Regions from separate parts of the Anaerobacillus sp. QJM3NY_32 genome, predicted to be linked through region 3. Evidence: a T-box and tRNA genes for the amino acid it is inferred to sense, from the RefSeq annotation. Region 3 holds a T-box; the other regions hold tRNA genes.

Evidence for each region. The T-box of region 3 lies ahead of thrS (threonine--tRNA ligase). A T-box ahead of a tRNA ligase gene usually reads a tRNA of that ligase, here a tRNA-Thr.
Region 1: it encodes a tRNA-Thr, which carries the amino acid that the T-box ahead of thrS (threonine--tRNA ligase) is inferred to sense. The anticodon was not compared.
Region 2: it encodes a tRNA-Thr, which carries the amino acid that the T-box ahead of thrS (threonine--tRNA ligase) is inferred to sense. The anticodon was not compared.

What each region holds. Positions count from the first base shown of each region.
Region 1 is NZ_CM149684.1:2,040,676-2,047,092, forward strand. It holds gene AC0VYH_RS10890 (glutaredoxin domain-containing protein) at 47-289, shown strand; gene AC0VYH_RS10895 (acyl-CoA dehydrogenase family protein) at 329-1,480, shown strand; gene AC0VYH_RS10900 (cell wall hydrolase) at 1,622-2,236, shown strand; gene kapB (kinase-associated lipoprotein KapB) at 2,311-2,706, shown strand; gene trhO (oxygen-dependent tRNA uridine(34) hydroxylase TrhO) at 2,806-3,708, shown strand; gene AC0VYH_RS10915 (NRDE family protein) at 3,767-4,522, shown strand; gene AC0VYH_RS10920 (hypothetical protein) at 4,651-4,806, shown strand; tRNA gene AC0VYH_RS10925 (tRNA-Val) at 5,004-5,079, shown strand; tRNA gene AC0VYH_RS10930 (tRNA-Thr) at 5,109-5,184, shown strand; tRNA gene AC0VYH_RS10935 (tRNA-Leu) at 5,190-5,274, shown strand; tRNA gene AC0VYH_RS10940 (tRNA-Arg) at 5,283-5,359, shown strand; tRNA gene AC0VYH_RS10945 (tRNA-Ala) at 5,364-5,439, shown strand; tRNA gene AC0VYH_RS10950 (tRNA-Ser) at 5,459-5,551, shown strand; tRNA gene AC0VYH_RS10955 (tRNA-Gly) at 5,557-5,630, shown strand; tRNA gene AC0VYH_RS10960 (tRNA-Glu) at 5,638-5,712, shown strand; gene AC0VYH_RS10965 (transporter) at 5,838-6,164, shown strand.
Region 2 is NZ_CM149684.1:168,222-174,638, forward strand. It holds rRNA gene AC0VYH_RS00940 (23S ribosomal RNA) at 1-2,659, shown strand, start outside; rRNA gene rrf (5S ribosomal RNA) at 2,916-3,032, shown strand; tRNA gene AC0VYH_RS00950 (tRNA-Asn) at 3,043-3,117, shown strand; tRNA gene AC0VYH_RS00955 (tRNA-Thr) at 3,122-3,197, shown strand; tRNA gene AC0VYH_RS00960 (tRNA-Glu) at 3,204-3,278, shown strand; tRNA gene AC0VYH_RS00965 (tRNA-Val) at 3,301-3,376, shown strand; tRNA gene AC0VYH_RS00970 (tRNA-Thr) at 3,454-3,529, shown strand; tRNA gene AC0VYH_RS00975 (tRNA-Tyr) at 3,540-3,624, shown strand; tRNA gene AC0VYH_RS00980 (tRNA-Lys) at 3,629-3,704, shown strand; tRNA gene AC0VYH_RS00985 (tRNA-Gly) at 3,708-3,782, shown strand; tRNA gene AC0VYH_RS00990 (tRNA-Gly) at 3,793-3,866, shown strand; tRNA gene AC0VYH_RS00995 (tRNA-Ala) at 3,870-3,945, shown strand; gene rocF (arginase) at 4,205-5,107, shown strand; gene AC0VYH_RS01005 (aspartyl-phosphate phosphatase Spo0E family protein) at 5,130-5,342, opposite strand; gene sigW (RNA polymerase sigma factor SigW) at 5,559-6,122, shown strand; gene AC0VYH_RS01015 (anti-sigma factor family protein) at 6,139-6,417, shown strand, end outside.
Region 3 is NZ_CM149684.1:3,040,700-3,047,116, reverse strand. It holds gene AC0VYH_RS15985 (replication initiation and membrane attachment family protein) at 1-360, shown strand, start outside; gene dnaI (primosomal protein DnaI) at 376-1,308, shown strand; gene AC0VYH_RS15975 (putative sporulation protein YtxC) at 1,409-2,245, shown strand; T-box leader at 2,302-2,517, shown strand; gene thrS (threonine--tRNA ligase) at 2,560-4,497, shown strand; ribosomal protein L20 leader region at 4,675-4,796, shown strand; gene infC (translation initiation factor IF-3) at 4,886-5,389, shown strand; gene rpmI (50S ribosomal protein L35) at 5,412-5,612, shown strand; gene rplT (50S ribosomal protein L20) at 5,658-6,014, shown strand; gene AC0VYH_RS15950 (DUF1294 domain-containing protein) at 6,178-6,417, shown strand, end outside.

The sequences.
Region 1 (6,417 bases), 1.0 Mb from region 3:
GTTTTAAACGGAATTACTTGTAAATTAGTGATAGGAAGTGAACAAAATGAAAAAAGTCAAATTGTATACACAACCGGCATGTCCACCATGTGAGTTTGTGAAAAATTATTTTCAAATGCATGAAGTGAAATATGAGCTACTAAACATAAAAGAAAACGTTGCTGCGCGCAATGAATTGATTCATGATCACGGTTCTATGTCTACCCCAACGATTGTCATCGACGGCGAAGTCATTATTGGATTTGAACAGGAGCGTATTGATGAACTTCTGAATATTCCATCATCTTGATGATAGATTAATGACTTTGGTGAAAGAGGGTGTCTTAGAATGATTGATAAATTTGTTCGAAATGAGCGTGATCATAAGCTGCTCGAATTAGCTAATAAACATCGAGCAGAACTTAAGGAGAGTGCCACACATATTGATCAGGAAGCGTATATTCCTGATTCCATTATAGCAAGTATGAAAGAATCAGGCTTTACTTCACTTACGATCCCTGAAGAATTTGGAGGTGGTGGTCTTTCTCTTTATGAGCTTGTCCTTGTTCAGGAAGAGCTTGGTAAAGGAGAAGGGTCTGGTGCGCTATCACTCGGCTGGCATCTGGGAGTACTAAAAGATTTAAGCGATCGTAGGCCATGGAATGCTTCAACTTATGAAAGGCTTTGTCGTCATGTTGTGGATGGTACGCTCATAAATCGAGCTCAAACAGAAGAGGAGACAGGTGACCCAACTCGAGGTGGTATGCCTGCTACGATCGCGACTGCGGTCGAAGGAGGATATAAAATAACTGGTCGAAAAACATTTACAACATTAAGTCCTCACCTTAATCAAGTGATTGTCAAAGCAACGTGCGAAGGTGTCCCTACAGATTTCTTAGTGTCCATGAGTCAAGAAGGTGTAGAACTTGAAGGGACTTGGGATGTGCTAGGCATGAGAGGTACCCGTAGTGATGACCTTGTATTGACTGACGTATTTGTTCCTTCTAATGCGCTCCTTGAAACTTATGATAAAAATCGGAAAACAGCTTCATTACCTCCGGCCTGGTTGCTCCATATTCCCGCTGTATACATGGGAATAGCAGAGGCAGCACGGGAAGAGGCAGTTCAATTTGTGTCTTCTTACCAACCGAACACACTTGATGTGCCACTAAAAGATGTACCGCACATTCAAGATAAATTTGGACGAATCGGACTTTCATTAATGGCAGCACGTCATTTTCTATATTCGGTTGCAGAGCAGTGGGATCGTTACCCAGAAGAGCGGATGAACATGCAGGGACAGCTTTTCGCTGCCAAAACGCAAGCAATGAATGCTGCACTGGAAGTTGTTGATCTTTCAATGCGTATTGTAGGAGCACGAAGCTTAATGAAGAAGAATCATCTGGAACGACTTTATCGAGACGTTAGAGCGGGGCTTCACAATCCTCCGAGTGATGAATTATCGTTACAAGTTCTTGCAATGAAGCAATTTCAAGACTAATTATCTTACTCCTTCCCTTTTGGAAGGAGTTTCTTTTTGTTCTCATATGTGGAAGACATCCCTGTGACTCCCTATTGAAAGGGACCTGTCCTTCCTCTATCCTTTATGGCGTGGCAAAAAGCTACTGAAAGGATGAGATATATGAACAAAACGATCATTGCTATGATGATGATGAGCCTCTTTTTTGCTCTGTTTTCTGCACAAACTCATCAGGTAGCGGCCGTATCATTGATGAAAGTAAAGCCTAAGATTGAGAATGAGGTTAATGAAGAAGTTGTATTAAACGAAACTTTATCTGAACCAGAAACGAAACAGGAGGTTGCCTTATTGCTTAACCTTCCTGTTAAAAATATGAATGATGTTAAGAAAGTAACAAAGGATCAATTTACTGTATCGAACTATTCTGTAGAAGAAATTGAAATGTTGGCCAAATTGGTTAATGGAGAAGCAAGAGGTGAATCGTTTGAAGGGAAAGTAGCGGTAGCTGCTGTAACAGTCAATCGAACACTTTCTGCAAGATTTCCAAATAGCATTAAAGAAGTGATTTTTGAAAGTGGTGCTTATACTGCAGTATCTGACGGTCAATATGATCAAAAGCCAGGAGCAGAATCATATAAGGCTGTCTATGCGGCCCTTAGTGGTAGAGACCCAAGCTCAGGAGCTTTGTTTTATTACAATCCTGATATTGCAACAGACGATTGGATTCGTACAAGGCATATCATCAAAGAGATTGGGAAACATGTCTTCACAAGATAAAATCCTCCTGATAAAGGAGGATTTTATGATATCATCGACGTGTACACACAGTTAGATGAAGGAGTGAAGCGACTATGTCAGAGAAAAAAACGTTTCAGCCAGGAGAAATAGTAACGGCAGGTTATAAAACGGGGAGATATATTGGAGAAGTCGTCGATATGAAGTCCCCCAAAGCTGTGATTAAAGTTCTTGCTGTCATCAAGCATCCAACTCAGGGAGACCTTCATAATCCCAAACAGCTCGATGTTCCTCTTTTTCACCAGCGAAAAGCGTTAGCCCAATTCGAGAAAGCGCTCGTTCCAATGTCAGCCATTAATCATTACGAAGGAAATATTCCTGATTATCATGATTCACTCAAGGAAGCGCTTGAAACACAATCCGCAGAGCTCAAGCACGAAGGCGGAAGATGGGCCGAAGCATCTCTTATCGAAATCGAAAAGCTTAAAGACGACTACTTCCCATCAAGGTAATCTTCTTTACATCAGACTTCGAATCCGGTAAGATATAGTATTGATTTAGGCTCTTGGATTAGAGCTTGATTGAAGAAGACGTAAAGGGTGGTTTTTGATTTGCAATCAGAAGCTTCAGCATATCAAGTGCTGTTATATTATCAATATGTAGAAATAGAAGATCCGGATTATTTTGCTCGAAAGCATCTTAAGTATTGTCAATCACTCAATTTAAAAGGTCGAGTCCTTGTAGGCAAAGAGGGCATTAATGGAACGGTTTCAGGAACCGTTGAGGATACTGAGCGCTACATGGACGAACTAAAAGCAGATGAACGCTTTCGTGATATGGCTTTCAAAATTGATGAAGCAGAAGGTCATGCCTTTAAAAAGATGCACGTACGTCCGCGCGAAGAAATTGTTTCACTAAAGCTTGAGGAAGATGTAAACCCGAAAGAAATAACCGGGAATTATCTTGAGCCAAAGGAATTTATGGAAGCATTAGAAGATGATGATGTAATAGTTATCGATGCAAGAAATGATTATGAGTACGATATTGGTCATTTTCGCAATGCAATTCGTCCTGATATAAAGGCTTTTCGTGATCTTCCAGACTGGATTGAACAAAATCTTTCGGACCAAAAAGATAAGAAAGTACTAACTTATTGTACAGGTGGAATTCGCTGTGAGAAATTTTCTGGTTACTTAATGAAAAAAGGTTTTTCCGACGTTTCACAGCTTCATGGAGGAATTGTAACGTATGGTAAAGACCCGGAGGTACAGGGGAAATATTTTGATGGCAAGTGCTTTGTATTTGATGATCGTCTTGCTGTTAATGTAAACCGTACCGATGAAGATACAGTTGTAGGGAAATGCTATCATTGTGAGGAGCCAGCAGATACTTATATCAATTGTGCTAATGTACAGTGTGACAAGCTTCACATCGTCTGTGATTCTTGCAAAGAGGAGTATAACCATTATTGTTCTTCTGCATGTGAAGAAGAAGTTCGTATGATCCAATCGTAACGCAGCGGCTAACGCTGCGTTTTTTCTTACAGTGAAACGAGAGAGGAGGCGCGTTAAGATGTGCTTAATTGCTGTAGCTCAAAATGTTCATCCTACATACCCATTTATACTCGTAGCCAACCGAGATGAATTCTACGAGCGTCCAACAAAACCTGCGAACTATTGGGAAGATGTACCAGAACTACTTGCGGGGCGTGATTTAAAGGCTATGGGAACATGGCTAGGGGTTACAACAAACGGAAGAATTGCAGCCCTTACGAATTATCGAGAAGCGAATGAGCAGCCTAAAAGTCTATCAAGGGGTGATCTAACGGCCGATTACTTACGTGATCATCAATCCCCATTATCATACCTAGAAATGGTTCGACAAAAGAAAGATCAGTACAATGGATTTAATTTAATCATAGGAGATTTTAAGAGCCTTTATTATTATTCAAACCGGCAGGATCAAATTTCAAAACTAGAGAACGGTGTTCACGCTGTAAGTAATCACTTACTGAATACGAGCTGGCCAAAGGTTGAGCAGCTTAAAGAAGAATTGAAACACTATTTAAGTGCAGAAAAGAACCTCGATCAAAATCGTCTTTTTGAAATGCTTTCTCATGCTGAGCCTGCACCTGATTATTTATTACCACAGACAGGCGTGCCGATTGAATGGGAAAGGATGCTTTCACCCGTTTTTATTAAGTCGGATCATTACGGAACGAGGGCGCAAACTGTTATTATGGTTTCACAAAATGGAGAAGTTACTTTTGTTGAGAGGTCAGGAGAAGATCAGGAAAATTATTACCAATTTAATCTGGATGAAGCATAATTGCGCTCTAAGTGAATAAATTATGTGTTACCTGTAACTTTTGCCGATAGATCGATGGTGAAAAAGATTCGGGTTTAACAACAGAAAAATAGGGTATTGAGAATTATTACTTATGAGGAGGGGTTTTTTTGAAAAGAAAGCGTCACTATGTTGAAGATCAGCTTTTGCGGGAATCAACCGACATGAAAGAGTACCGAAAATATGATTCTGAAATGGTGACTAAAAAAAGACCAATACTCCGCCAAAATAAAAAGAAAAAACCACTTATTCAAACGCCAGTATAAGCAGGGGAGAGCGCTCCCTGCTTTTTTTCTATGTCAAAAATGGAGTGCTTAACTATGGGGAATAATTTTTTTGTGAAAAAGGGTTGTGTTTTTTTGGGGTCGGTGATAAGATAGGTCTTGTCCTTGAAAAAACACATTAAAAAAAGTGTTGACGAGGCAAAAGAAGTTATTGTATAATAATGAAGTCGCTGTTTAATGGAGGATTAGCTCAGCTGGGAGAGCATCTGCCTTACAAGCAGAGGGTCGGCGGTTCGAGCCCGTCATCCTCCACCATTTATTTTTGATGACTTTCATTAAATTATGCCGGCCTAGCTCAATTGGTAGAGCAACTGACTTGTAATCAGTAGGTTGGGGGTTCAAGTCCTCTGGCCGGCACCACACATGCGGGTGTGGCGGAATTGGCAGACGCGCTAGACTTAGGATCTAGTGTCTTACGACGTGGGGGTTCAAGTCCCTTCACCCGCACCATAGAATATGCGCCCGTAGCTCAATTGGATAGAGCGTCTGACTACGGATCAGAAGGTTAGGGATTCGACTTCTCTCGGGCGCACCATATTGGGGCCTTAGCTCAGCTGGGAGAGCGCCTGCCTTGCACGCAGGAGGTCAGCGGTTCGATCCCGCTAGGCTCCACCATATATATTTTCATGTTTTTGGAGGAATACCCAAGTCTGGCTGAAGGGATCGGTCTTGAAAACCGACAGGGGCTTAGTCGCCCGCGGGGGTTCGAATCCCTCTTCCTCCTCCATCTTTGCGGGTGTAGTTTAGTGGTAAAACCTCAGCCTTCCAAGCTGATGTCGTGGGTTCGATCCCCATCACCCGCTCCATTTTTTTGGCCCGTTGGTCAAGCGGTTAAGACACCGCCCTTTCACGGCGGTATCACGGGTTCGATTCCCGTACGGGTCACCAACTAAATTTCCATAGACTTTTTGACTCAAGCATACTCAAAGAGATGCTTTTTTTGTTGTTTTCAATTCGGTACGTCTCATCAGAATACAGCATACAGTGACTGTATAAGAGAGGGGATGGACCGAATGTATTATGAAGAACATGAGCACATTGCTTATCATTATGACAACACAGATGCCTACCGTCAGCAACCCGTAGCTCCAACATCGAGCCCACCAGCATCACCGCCTCCTAGACCACAGTCAGCACAAGCTGGAACATTTGCTGTAGATCCGGGATCCATTAGAAGGTGTATGTATCGGTTTACTTATATTTGGATGAGAGGCGGCAATTCATTTTGGTTTTGGCCAGTTTATGTAGGGCGTACTTCTGTTTCAGGGTTTCGCTGGACCGGTAGAAGGTGGGTGTATACAGGCATAAGTTTGAGAAGAATTGATATGTTTACTTGTTAATAGATGGAGCGCTTACATGAAGCGCTCTTTTTTAAAGGCTCTTTCGTAGACATTGTTGCTATAGTGGGTGAATTTTCGCTCAGGGATGCTCGTTTTTCGCGGGGCAGGCGGTTAGCATCCTTCCGCTCCAATCAGCTAAGTTTAGTGTTTAATTCAACAATTGTTTCGAAAGCAACAATCTTTTAAAAAAGAGCCTTTTTGAATGAAAAGCTTCGTTACCATAGCCAAATGAAAATTAATGAAAAATCGTCTA
Region 2 (6,417 bases), 1.5 Mb from region 3:
AAACCAGAGGGCTTGCCCTCTGGGGTTGTAGGACGTCTCTTTGGAGTTACAAAGGCACGGATAGACGAAGCGACCTGGAAAGGTCCATCAGAGAAGGTAACAATCCTGTAGTCAAAATCCGATGCCCTCCGAGACGGATCCTGAGTACGGCGGGACACGTGAAACCCCGTCGGAATCCGGGAGGACCATCTCCCAAGGCTAAATACTCTCTAGTGACCGATAGTGAACCAGTACCGTGAGGGAAAGGTGAAAAGCACCCCGGAAGGGGAGTGAAAAAGAACCTGAAACCGTGTGCCTACAACTAGTTGGAGCCCGTTAATGGGTGACAGCGTGCCTTTTGTAGAATGAACCGGCGAGTTACGATCCCGTGCAAGGTTAAGCTGAGAAGGCGGAGCCGCAGCGAAAGCGAGTCTGAATAGGGCGAAATAGTACGTGGTCGTAGACCCGAAACCAGGTGATCTACCCATGTCCAGGGTGAAGTTCAGGTAACACTGAATGGAGGCCCGAACCCACGCATGTTGAAAAATGCGGGGATGAGGTGTGGGTAGCGGTGAAATGCCAATCGAACCTGGAGATAGCTGGTTCTCTCCGAAATAGCTTTAGGGCTAGCCTCGCGGCAAGAATCTTGGAGGTAGAGCACTGATTGGACTAGGGGTCCTTACCGGATTACCGAATCCAGTCAAACTCCGAATGCCAACGATTTATCCGCGGGAGTCAGACTGCGAGTGATAAGATCCGTAGTCGAGAGGGAAACAGCCCAGACCACCAGCTAAGGTCCCAAAGTATACGTTAAGTGGAAAAGGATGTGGCGTTGCTTAGACAACCAGGATGTTGGCTTAGAAGCAGCCATCATTTAAAGAGTGCGTAATAGCTCACTGGTCGAGTGACGCTGCGCCGAAAATGTACCGGGGCTAAACGTATCACCGAAGCTGTGGATTGTCTTACGACAATGGTAGGAGAGCGTTCTAAGGGCTGTGAAGTCAGACCGAAAGGACTGGTGGAGCGCTTAGAAGTGAGAATGCCGGTATGAGTAGCGAAAGACAAGTGAGAATCTTGTCCGTCGAAAGCCCAAGGTTTCCTGAGGAAGGCTCGTCCGCTCAGGGTTAGTCGGGACCTAAGCCGAGGCCGAAAGGCGTAGGCGATGGATAACAGGTTGATATTCCTGTACCACCTCCTTTCCGTTTGAACGACGGGGGGACGCAGAAAGATAGGGAGAGCGCGCTACTGGAAATGCGCGTCCAAGCGATTAGGCTGGTGAATAGGCAAATCCGTTCACCATGAAGGCTGAGTCGTGATGGCGAGGGAAATTTAGTACCGAAGTCCTTGATTCTACGCTGCCAAGAAAAGCCTCTAGTGAGGAAAAAGGTGCCCGTACCGCAAACCGACACAGGTAGGCGAGGAGAGAATCCTAAGACGATCGGGAGAACTCTCGTTAAGGAACTCGGCAAAATGACCCCGTAACTTCGGGAGAAGGGGTGCTTCCTCGGGTTTATAGCCCAGGGGAGCCGCAGTGAAAAGATCCAAGCGACTGTTTAGCAAAAACACAGGTCTCTGCAAAGCCGTAAGGCGAAGTATAGGGGCTGACACCTGCCCGGTGCTGGAAGGTTAAGAGGAGGGGTTATCCCTTACGGGAGAAGCTCTGAATCGAAGCCCCAGTAAACGGCGGCCGTAACTATAACGGTCCTAAGGTAGCGAAATTCCTTGTCGGGTAAGTTCCGACCCGCACGAAAGGTGCAACGACTTGGATACTGTCTCAACGAGAGACCCGGTGAAATTATAGTACCTGTGAAGATGCAGGTTACCCGCGACAGGACGGAAAGACCCCATGGAGCTTTACTGTAGCCTGATATTGGATTTTGGTACAGCTTGTACAGGATAGGTAGGAGCCATAGAAGTCGGACCGCCAGGTTCGATGGAGGCGTCGGTGGGATACTACCCTGGCTGTACTGACATTCTAACCCAGCACCGTGATCCGGTGCGGAGACAGTGTCAGGTGGGCAGTTTGACTGGGGCGGTCGCCTCCTAAAGTGTAACGGAGGCGCCCAAAGGTTCCCTCAGAATGGTTGGAAATCATTCGCAGAGTGTAAAGGCACAAGGGAGCTTGACTGCGAGACCTACAAGTCGAGCAGGGACGAAAGTCGGGCTTAGTGATCCGGTGGTTCCGCATGGAAGGGCCATCGCTCAACGGATAAAAGCTACCCTGGGGATAACAGGCTTATCTCCCCCAAGAGTCCACATCGACGGGGAGGTTTGGCACCTCGATGTCGGCTCATCGCATCCTGGGGCTGAAGTAGGTCCCAAGGGTTGGGCTGTTCGCCCATTAAAGCGGTACGCGAGCTGGGTTCAGAACGTCGTGAGACAGTTCGGTCCCTATCCGTCGCGGGCGCAGGAAATTTGAGAGGAGCTGTCCTTAGTACGAGAGGACCGGGATGGACACACCGCTGGTGTACCAGTTGTTCCGCCAGGAGCATAGCTGGGTAGCTACGTGTGGAAGGGATAAGTGCTGAAAGCATCTAAGCATGAAGCCCCCCTCGAGATGAGATTTCCCACAGCATGAAGCTGGTAAGATCCCTTAGAGATGATGAGGTAGATAGGTTCGGGGTGGAAGCGTGGCAACACGTGGAGCTGACGAATACTAATCGATCGAGGGCTTAACCTAAAAACGAAAAGTAAAGCAGGCTTGGTCACTTTCGTAGACCATTGGAGCTCTTGAACGTAAGGCGCTTTTCGCCTGAAGTGAAAGAGTGAAATGGGCAAGAATGTAGCCTGCGGAACTAGACATTGTTATTGGAAAACGTTGTGCGTGCTATCTAGTTTTCAAGGAATGAAAATTTTTCTTGATCTTTATAAAGAAATATAGTAAGATATATCTTGTCCTTGGTTAAACACTTTCTAGTGGAACAACCTTTGATTAGTCTGGTAATGATGGCGAAGAGGCCACACCCGTTCCCATGCCGAACACGGAAGTTAAGCTCTTCAGCGCCGATGGTAGTTGGGGGATCTCCCCCTGCAAGAGTAGGACGTTGCCAGGCTGACCAATATTCCACAGTAGCTCAGTGGTAGAGCAATCGGCTGTTAACCGATCGGTCGTAGGTTCGAATCCTACCTGTGGAGCCATTATGCTTCCATAGCTCAGCAGGTAGAGCACTTCCATGGTAAGGAAGGGGTCATCGGTTCGAATCCGGTTGGAAGCTCCAGGACATGGCCCGTTGGTCAAGCGGTTAAGACACCGCCCTTTCACGGCGGTAACACGGGTTCGAATCCCGTACGGGTCACCAATTTAATTTATCTATACTCTGTGGAGGATTAGCTCAGCTGGGAGAGCATCTGCCTTACAAGCAGAGGGTCGGCGGTTCGAGCCCGTCATCCTCCACCATTTTTCTTAATAATTGCTTTACCTTCAGGAGTACTCAGTAGAGTGCACTCTTTTTTATTTGTTAATACTATATATTTGCCGGCCTAGCTCAATTGGTAGAGCAACTGATTTGTAATCAGTAGGTTGGGGGTTCAAGTCCTCTGGCCGGCACCATTTTTCCAGTGGAGGGGTAGCGAAGTGGCTAAACGCGGCGGACTGTAAATCCGCTCCCTCAGGGTTCGGCGGTTCGAATCCGTCCCCCTCCACCAGTAAGAGCCATTAGCTCAGTTGGTAGAGCATCTGACTTTTAATCAGAGGGTCGAAGGTTCGAGTCCTTCATGGCTCACCATATGCGGAAGTAGTTCAGTGGTAGAACATCACCTTGCCAAGGTGGGGGTCGCGGGTTCGAATCCCGTCTTCCGCTCCAAACTTTATATGCGGGTGTAGTTTAGTGGTAAAACCTCAGCCTTCCAAGCTGATGTCGTGGGTTCGATCCCCATCACCCGCTCCAAATGGGGCCTTAGCTCAGCTGGGAGAGCGCCTGCCTTGCACGCAGGAGGTCAGCGGTTCGATCCCGCTAGGCTCCACCATTTTCCTTAAACAATGTTTAGGGTTTTTTTTATGTCATAAAATCATTTTGAAGTAGGAAACTTTTCTATTTCTAATGCGCCTTGCAGATGATATATGATTCAGATCCTCCACGGCCAGGCTACTGTTCCTTATATTTATCCGTAAAGAACATCAATTTACGTAATTGTATGAATATTTATTCGTATTTTATGTCAGGTTGAGTCATTTACTGGAATATGGGTAGAATAGAGCTAGACTAGGATACGAGGAGGCTACATAATGAATAATAAACTTTCGATTATAGGAGTACCAATGGATCTTGGCCAAATGAGACGCGGGGTAGACATGGGTCCAAGTGCGATCAGATATGCTGGAATTGTAGAACGGTTATCAAATTTGAATTACGATATTGAAGATCTTGGGGATATTGAAATAGGAAGGCCAGAAAAGCGTCCAGAAGAACAGGATCATCAACTTAAAAATTTGAAAGAAGTTGCTGATGCTAGCGAAAAGCTTTCAAATGTTGTAAATGAAGTGATTAATCGAAAGCGCTTTCCACTAGTGTTTGGTGGAGATCATAGTATTGCTATTGGCACTCTTGCCGGTGTAGCACGTAATTATGAAAATTTAGGCGTTATTTGGTACGATGCGCATGGTGATTTAAATAACTCCGAAACGTCACCATCAGGAAATATTCATGGAATGCCACTTGCAGTTAGTCTTGGTATTGGTGATGAGTCTTTAACTAGCATTTCAGGATATTCACCTAAAATTAAACCAGAAAACATTGTGATTATCGGAGCTCGTTCTCTTGATGATGGTGAGCGTAAACTGATTAAAGAAAAAGGTATTAAAGTATATACGATGCATGAAGTTGACCGTATGGGTATGACGCAAGTAATGGAAGAGGCTATCGAGTATGTATCGAAAGACACTGATGGGGTGCATTTAAGTCTTGACCTTGATGGACTTGATCCGCACGATGCTCCTGGAGTAGGTACACCAGTACTTGGAGGAATTAGCTATCGTGAGAGTCATCTTGCGATGGAAATGCTTGCAGAATCAAACATTTTAACTTCTGCAGAATTCGTTGAAGTGAATCCTATTTTAGACGAGAAAAATAAAACGGCTACTGTTGCCGTCGCTTTAATGGGATCTTTATTTGGGGAAAAATTAAAATAAACACAAAGGCAGCGACTTTATCTTAAGATAAAGCCGCTGTTTTTTTATTTCGACATTGATCATATTCGTTTAATAGATAGTCCAGATAAGTGCTAATTTCAATTATTTCGGAAGAACTAAGTGGTTTGTTCCTTGCTAATAAATTCATTTTATTGCGGGAAGCCTCAATTTCTTGAAGGAGATGATCTTTCTCGCTTTTTATTTGAAAGCTTATTTTTCGATTCAACCTTTCCATGAGCCGAACCACCCTCTCAATAATTTATAGCTTTATACCCTATATATTAAAAAAATAAACTATTTTCACTAGAAAATTATGTATTTTCATTAAAAACAGTAATTCAAACGTGATAGAATAAGGAAAGATTAGAAAATGTTTTTTTAGAAAAAGTGAAACTTTGTTTTTCCTGATACGTAACTATAATAGCCGCAGGAATCAGCGGGGGTTGAAAAAATGGATGCAATCGTAAAAAGAATCGTGTTGAAAGTAAGAAAAGGGGACCATAATGCATTTGGGGAGTTAGTAGAGCTCTATAAAGATCGAGTCTTTGCTTTGACATACCGAATGCTTGGTAACAGGCAGGAAGCTGAGGATGTGGCTCAAGAGGCATTCATTCGTGCTTATACGAACATTGATCGCTATCAGATTGATCGAAAATTCTCTACTTGGTTATATCGTATAGCCACGAACTTATCGATTGATCGTATGCGAAAGAAAAAGCCGGATTATTACCTCGATGCTGAAATTTCGGGAACGGAAGGTCTGACAATGTATTCTCAAGTGTCGACTGATGAACCATTACCTGATGATGAAGTTGTATCGTTAGAGGCACAGGATGGGATACATCAGGCTATTCTAAGTTTGCCAGCTAAGTATCGAAGTGCTATAACTTTAAAGTATATTCAGGAGTTATCGCTAAAGGAAATCAGTGAAATTCTGGATTTACCAGTAGGAACGGTCAAAACCCGAATACATCGGGGTAGAGAAGCGCTTAGAAAGAAGCTTCGAGAGCAGTAAGAAAGGGGGAGAAGCTATGAAATGCCCTGCAGAAATAGTTGCAATTATGCATGATGTACTTGATGAAGAAGCTACAGATCAACAGCGTAAAGAGCTATTTGATCATTTAAAGACATGTCATGATTGCAAAGAGCATTATGAAGAACTGAAGAAAACGGAATCGTTTCTCCTCAGCTCACCTTCTATGAAGGCACCCGATGGTTTTACATCAAAGGTAATGCAACAGCTACCACAGGAGAAACGCACGGTCTGGATGAAACGATGGATGAAATCTCATCCATTCGTAACAGCGGCG
Region 3 (6,417 bases):
AAGCTTGTGGAGCGAATAATGGATGAACAAAAGCTGACTCCTGGTGTTATGAATGTCTTACTTGATTTCATTCTAGAAACGCAGGATAAGAAGTTATCGAAGAATTATGTAGAAAAGTTTGCGAGTCACTGGGCAAGGGCAAGGGTAAAGACAGTAAGAGAAGCAATGAACCTTGCCATTAAAGAGCTTCAGCAACCGGCCAAGAAAAAAACAGGCTCTTCCAATCGTGGGAAACCTGCCGCTAGAAAAGACAAAGTGCCTGAATGGATTTCAGATCAAAAAGAACCGGATATGTCTCATGAGGAGCGATCTGAGAAACAGGATCAGCTTAAAAAGATGCTAAGTAAATATAAGAAATAAGCGGGGTGAACAAGAATGGAATCAATCCAGGAATCATTTAACAAGATGCCAGGCAATAAGAAATTCCAGGAACAGTACCAAGAGATGAAGAAGGCTATTATGGCCGATGAAGATATTCGTGCATTTATTGAAGAGCATGACGAGGTCGATGACAAAATAATTGATAGAAGTCTTGCAAGACTATATGAATATACAACACAAGCAAAGCGATGTGAAGGATGCCCTGGTCTCTCGAACTGCATTAATATGATGGAGGGGTACGAGCCTGAGCTATTTATTAATCGTTCGGTGATTGATATTCGCTACAACCGTTGTCCAACAAGAATTGAAGATGATAAGAACAAAAAGCGTAATCAGATGATTCAAAGCTACTATATTCCGAAAGAAATTCTTCAGGCTACCTTCGCGGATTTGGATGATGAAGATCCTGTTAGAATTGAAGCGATTGGGACGGCGATTCAATATGTAGAAGATTTCGTTCCTGGTGAAACCACTAAAGGGCTTTATATTCATGGAGGTTTTGGGGTAGGGAAAACGTTTATTCTCGGGGCTATTGCAAACCAGCTGGCGAAAGAAAAAGGGGTTCGTTCTCAGTTTATTTATACTCCGGATTTCTTCCGTCAAATGAAAAGCGCCATTCAAGATCAATCTATTGATGAAAAGCTTGATTATTTAAAAGAAACACCGCTCTTGATACTTGATGATATTGGAGCGGAAAATATCTCAAGTTGGGTACGAGATGATATTCTTGGAGCTTTATTACAATATCGTATGACTGAGGGGTTACCAACTCTGTATTCATCTAACCTGGACTATGCTTTGCTTGAAGATCATTTAGCTTATTCCCATAAAAGTGGAATTGAAGAAACGAAAGCTAAGCGGATTATGGAGCGAATTAAGCACTTTACCACGCCTGTATTTTTAGAGGGTAAAAATAGACGAGTTTAAAGTCTTCCATTACGGAAGGCTTTTTTTTGGTTCTATACATCATTTCGCATATTCTGCCATATAGATTCTAATGAGAAGGTAGTGGACAGGAGGGAATGCGTTGGTTTCGATAACATTTACTGATATAGATGACTTCCAATTTGTATTCGATCAATTGAACAAGTTCATTAAAATCGGTGACTCAGTCATTGTAAATGAAGAAGAGTTAAGTCTTTCTGTTGCGATAGGCCCATATGATACAAAACTGTGTTATCAGATTTCTCAATGCATTGCTAACTGTGTGAGTACCTTCTATGAGAAGCGTTGGATGGAACAGCTATTAACTTCAACGTATTATTATCAAGATAAAGATGAAATTGGTGAAATTACATCCATTGCTCGAAGTATTGGAGATGGGGATAAAGAAGACTATCCAGGTGCTCATCGCTATGCTAATCGAAGGGACGTACTGCTTCAGTCAACATTATCGTGTATTGAACAGGGTGGAACCATTTTGTTTGATTCTTTTTTAAGATTTCGAACGGGTCCTTATCGTGCTTTGCTAAATGAATTGATTGGAGAAGCGATTGACGAATATAAACTTGAACAAGAATATCAAAACTTCGTTGAAGGTTTAAGAATTCTATTGCGATCCAGGCAATCTCTTCAGAAAAAAGTAGTTCTTGTTTATGATAAAACATATCAATTATTTGATATGAATGGGTCACTATTAACTGGTATAGAGGGGAAGTTGGAAGATCTTCCTGTTGGGCTAACCATAGATGAGATAGATTCTGAAATTCTATTTCCCCTTCTGCTGCTTGCTCCAGAAGAAGTTTGTATTTACACGGATGATTCCGATGAGGGGCTCGTTCAAACAATCCGAAATGTGTTTGAAGAAAGGTTAAGTTTTTTTCCGTATCGTATGTCTAAACTATTTTTTTCAGGCAATCCTTAAAATAAGCTTGATTTTCATATGTACACTACTTATAATACCTACATACACGCATATACGTAATTGTTACGATAAGGACATGAGATGTGTTGTTAGCTTTCAGAGAGGGAAGGATTGGTGCGAACTTCCTAGCGAGACGAGCATACTTACCACCTTTGAACTCTGCCCTGGAAATGGGGTGGCGTTTCTGCTACGTTACAGCAGTCTGAGCCGTATAGGTTATTATCTTATGCGGGAAGCAGGGTGGAACCACGAGATCAACACTCGTCCCTTTTGGGATGGGTGTTTTTTATATGCAAAAAAAGGAGTGAAGAAGCATGGCTGAAATGGTAAAAATAACGTTTCCTGACGGTTCTGTAAAGGAATTTAATAAAGGGACAACAACGGAAGAGATTGCAAGCTCAATCAGCCCGGGCCTAAAGAAAAAGGCTCTTGCAGGAAAAGTGAATGGTGTTCTTTTTGATTTGAGACGCGAAATTGAAGAAGATGCTTCTATTGAAATTGTAACACCTGAAAGTGAGGACGGTCTTGAAGTGCTTCGTCATAGTACAGCGCACCTTATGGCACAGGCAATTAAACGCCTCTACAGTGATGTAAAACTAGGAGTAGGGCCGGTTATTGATAGTGGTTTCTACTATGATATTGACTGCCCTGTATCTATTACGCCTGAGGACCTGCCTAAGATTGAGAAAGAAATGAAGAAAATCATTAATGAAAATCTTGAAGTGAAGCGTATCGTTGTAAGTCGCAGTGAAGCAGAGAAAATGTTTAAAGAGATTGGCGATGAGCTCAAATTAGAGCTATTAGAAGCTATTCCTGCTGACGAACAAGTGACAATTTATGAACAGGGTGAATTCTTTGACCTTTGTCGTGGACCACACGTTCCATCTACTAGTAAGATAAAAGCCTTTAAATTACTTTCGATTGCAGGCGCTTATTGGCGTGGAGATAGCGAAAACCAGATGCTTCAACGCATTTATGGAACAGCTTTTCCAAAGCAATCTCAAGTTGAAGAATACCTTCATCTTTTAGAAGAAGCTAAAGAACGTGATCACCGCAAACTCGGTAAAGAACTTAAGCTATTTACTATTTCCCAAGAGGTAGGACAGGGACTTCCGATTTGGTTGCCAAGAGGGGCGACTATTCGTCGGACGATTGAACGATATATTGTAGATCTTGAGGAACGTCTTGGGTATAACCATGTATATACACCTCACCTTGCAAATGTTGATCTATATAAAACAAGTGGTCACTGGGATCACTATCAGGATGATATGTACCCTCCGATGAAAATGGATGAAACAGAAGAACTTGTTCTTCGTCCAATGAATTGCCCGCATCATATGATGATTTATAAAAACGATCTGAAAAGCTATCGTAGTCTTCCATACCGCGTTGCGGAGCTTGGAACAATGCATCGATATGAAATGTCTGGAGCGCTAGCAGGTCTTCAGCGCGTACGTTCGATGACGCTAAATGACGCTCACATCTTCTGTCGTCCTGATCAAATCAAGCAAGAATTTATTGAAGTTGTCGAGCTTATCCAGGAAGTTTATAAAGACTTTAACATCAGTGACTACTCATTCCGTCTTTCTTATCGCGATCCAGCAGATAAGAAAAAATATATCGACAATGATGAAATGTGGGAAAAAGCACAAAGAATGCTTAAAGAAGCAATGGATGACCTAAACGTCGAATATGTGGAAGCTGAAGGCGAAGCTGCGTTTTATGGTCCGAAATTGGATGTTCAGGTGAAAACAGCTCTAGGTAAAGAGGAAACTCTTTCGACTGTTCAACTTGACTTCCTACTTCCAGAGCGATTTGATCTATCTTATATTGGTGAAGATGGCAACCACCATCGTCCAGTTGTTATTCATCGCGGCGTTGTTTCTACAATGGAACGCTTCGTAGCATTCTTAATTGAAGAATACAAAGGAGCATTTCCAACTTGGCTTTCACCTATCCAGGCGGAGATTATTCCGGTATCAGAAGTTCACTTAGAATATGCAAAGAACGTTCAGAAAAAACTTCAGCGTGCAGGAATTCGTGTCGAGGTTGACGAACGCAATGAAAAGATTGGTTACAAAATTCGTGAAGCTCAAATGCAGAAAATTCCTTACATGCTCGTAGTAGGTGATAAAGAGGTTGAAGGTGAAGCGGTTAACGTACGCCGCTACAGCCAGCAGGATTCTGAGACTGTTTCATTGAATGATTTCACAGCTAGAATTGAAGAAGAAATTAAACAGAAGAAGTAATGTAAGACCGGCATAATTGCCGGTCTTTTATTAATATAGAAAAGAAATTTACAAAAAACACTTGTCACAAAGGGAAAGATTCGTTATGATAATCAAGTGCACTTCGAACGAATCTTATCACCTTGACATACATTTGGTCAGCATGGTATACTGTCTTAGGTAATTAAATATCGGAAACAAAGCAAGCAGAAGCGCCCGCTTCTCACCTGATTGACGCCGTAACTGGTAGTTTGCAGGTACACTGTTCTTATAATTGTGTAATGTGTGGGTGCCGTATGCGCCGACGCTTTTTTTATGCTTTGAACCGGATATAAACCATTTAATGACATCATGTTAGATGATCATCATCGAACAATAACCATGGAGGTGGCTGATTATTAGTAGAGATATGAACGTCAATGAGGGCATTCGTGCTCGGGAAGTACGTCTAGTTGGTGCAGACGGAAACCAAATTGGTGTGAAATCCAAAACTGAGGCATTAGATATGGCTCGTAATGCAAATCTTGATCTTGTAATGGTTGCTCCAAACGCGAAACCTCCTGTTTGTCGCATTATGGACTACGGAAAGTTCCGCTATGAGCAGCAGAAGAAAGAGAAAGAAGCGCGTAAGAAACAAAAGATCATTACCGTTAAAGAAGTTCGCTTGAGCCCGAACATTGAAGAACACGACTTCAATACGAAGCTTCGTAATGCACGTAAGTTTCTTGAAAAAGGCGACAAAGTGAAAGCATCGATCCGTTTCCGCGGACGTATGATTACACACTCTGATATCGGTAAAAAGGTGCTTGAGCACCTAGCAGAAGATTGCAAAGATATTGCAACTGTTGAGTCCAAACCAAAAATGGAAGGACGCAGCATGTTCCTAATCTTGGCACCTATCGCAGAAAAGTAATTCTTGAAGGAGGAACTCACTCATGCCAAAAATGAAATCTCACCGTGGAGCTTCAAAACGGTTTAAGAAAACTGGATCAGGTAAACTTAAGCGCAGCCGTGCTTACACTAGCCATATGTTCGGTAACAAGTCTCAAAAGCAGAAGCGTAAGCTTCGTAAAGCTTCTCTTGTTTCCGCAGGTGACTTCAAGCGCATTAAGACTTTAATCTACAACAAGAAGTAATCGGTTATTATATTATTGAGACACAGAAATTAGGAGGGGTTTAGTATGCCAAGAGTAAAAGGTGGCTACGTAACACGTCGTAGACGTAAAAGAACGTTAAAACTCGCAAAAGGATATTACGGATCTAAGTCTTTGCTTTTCAAAGTTGCTAATCAGCAAGTTATGAAATCAAACATGTACGCTTACCGTGACCGTCGTCAGAAAAAACGCGACTTCCGTAAGCTTTGGATCACTCGTATCAACGCGGCAGCTCGTTTGAACGGACTTTCTTACAGCCGTTTGATGTTTGGTCTTAAAACAGCTGGTATCGACATCAACCGTAAAATGCTTGCAGAACTAGCAGTAAATGACGAAAAAGCATTTACTGAACTAGCTTCAAAAGCAAAAGAAAACTTGAAATAAGTTCTTTAAAACCATCCTCACATGTTGAGGGTGGTTTTTTTGTAAGCTATGTTACTTATATCGTTGATTCTCAATTTTGTCTCACAGAGCGTAAATGAGTCAAAATCAACAGCGTTCATTAACATAGCCTTTTTGAAAAAAGTTATAATAGAGGAGAGAGTAAGTGTTGGATGGTTTAATTGTATTAGGAATATATTTGGCGATCATCAATAGTTGGAGTTTCATAGCTATGGGGATCGATAAGCGTAGAGCGCAAAATCGAAAGCGAAGAATTCCTGAAAAGACGCTATGGTTTTTATTTATCTTCGGAGGAAGCTTCGGTGGTTTAACTGGAATGAAGAATTTTAGGCATAAAACAAAACACAAGCAATTTGTGTATGGCATCCCCGCTCTATTAGCTCTT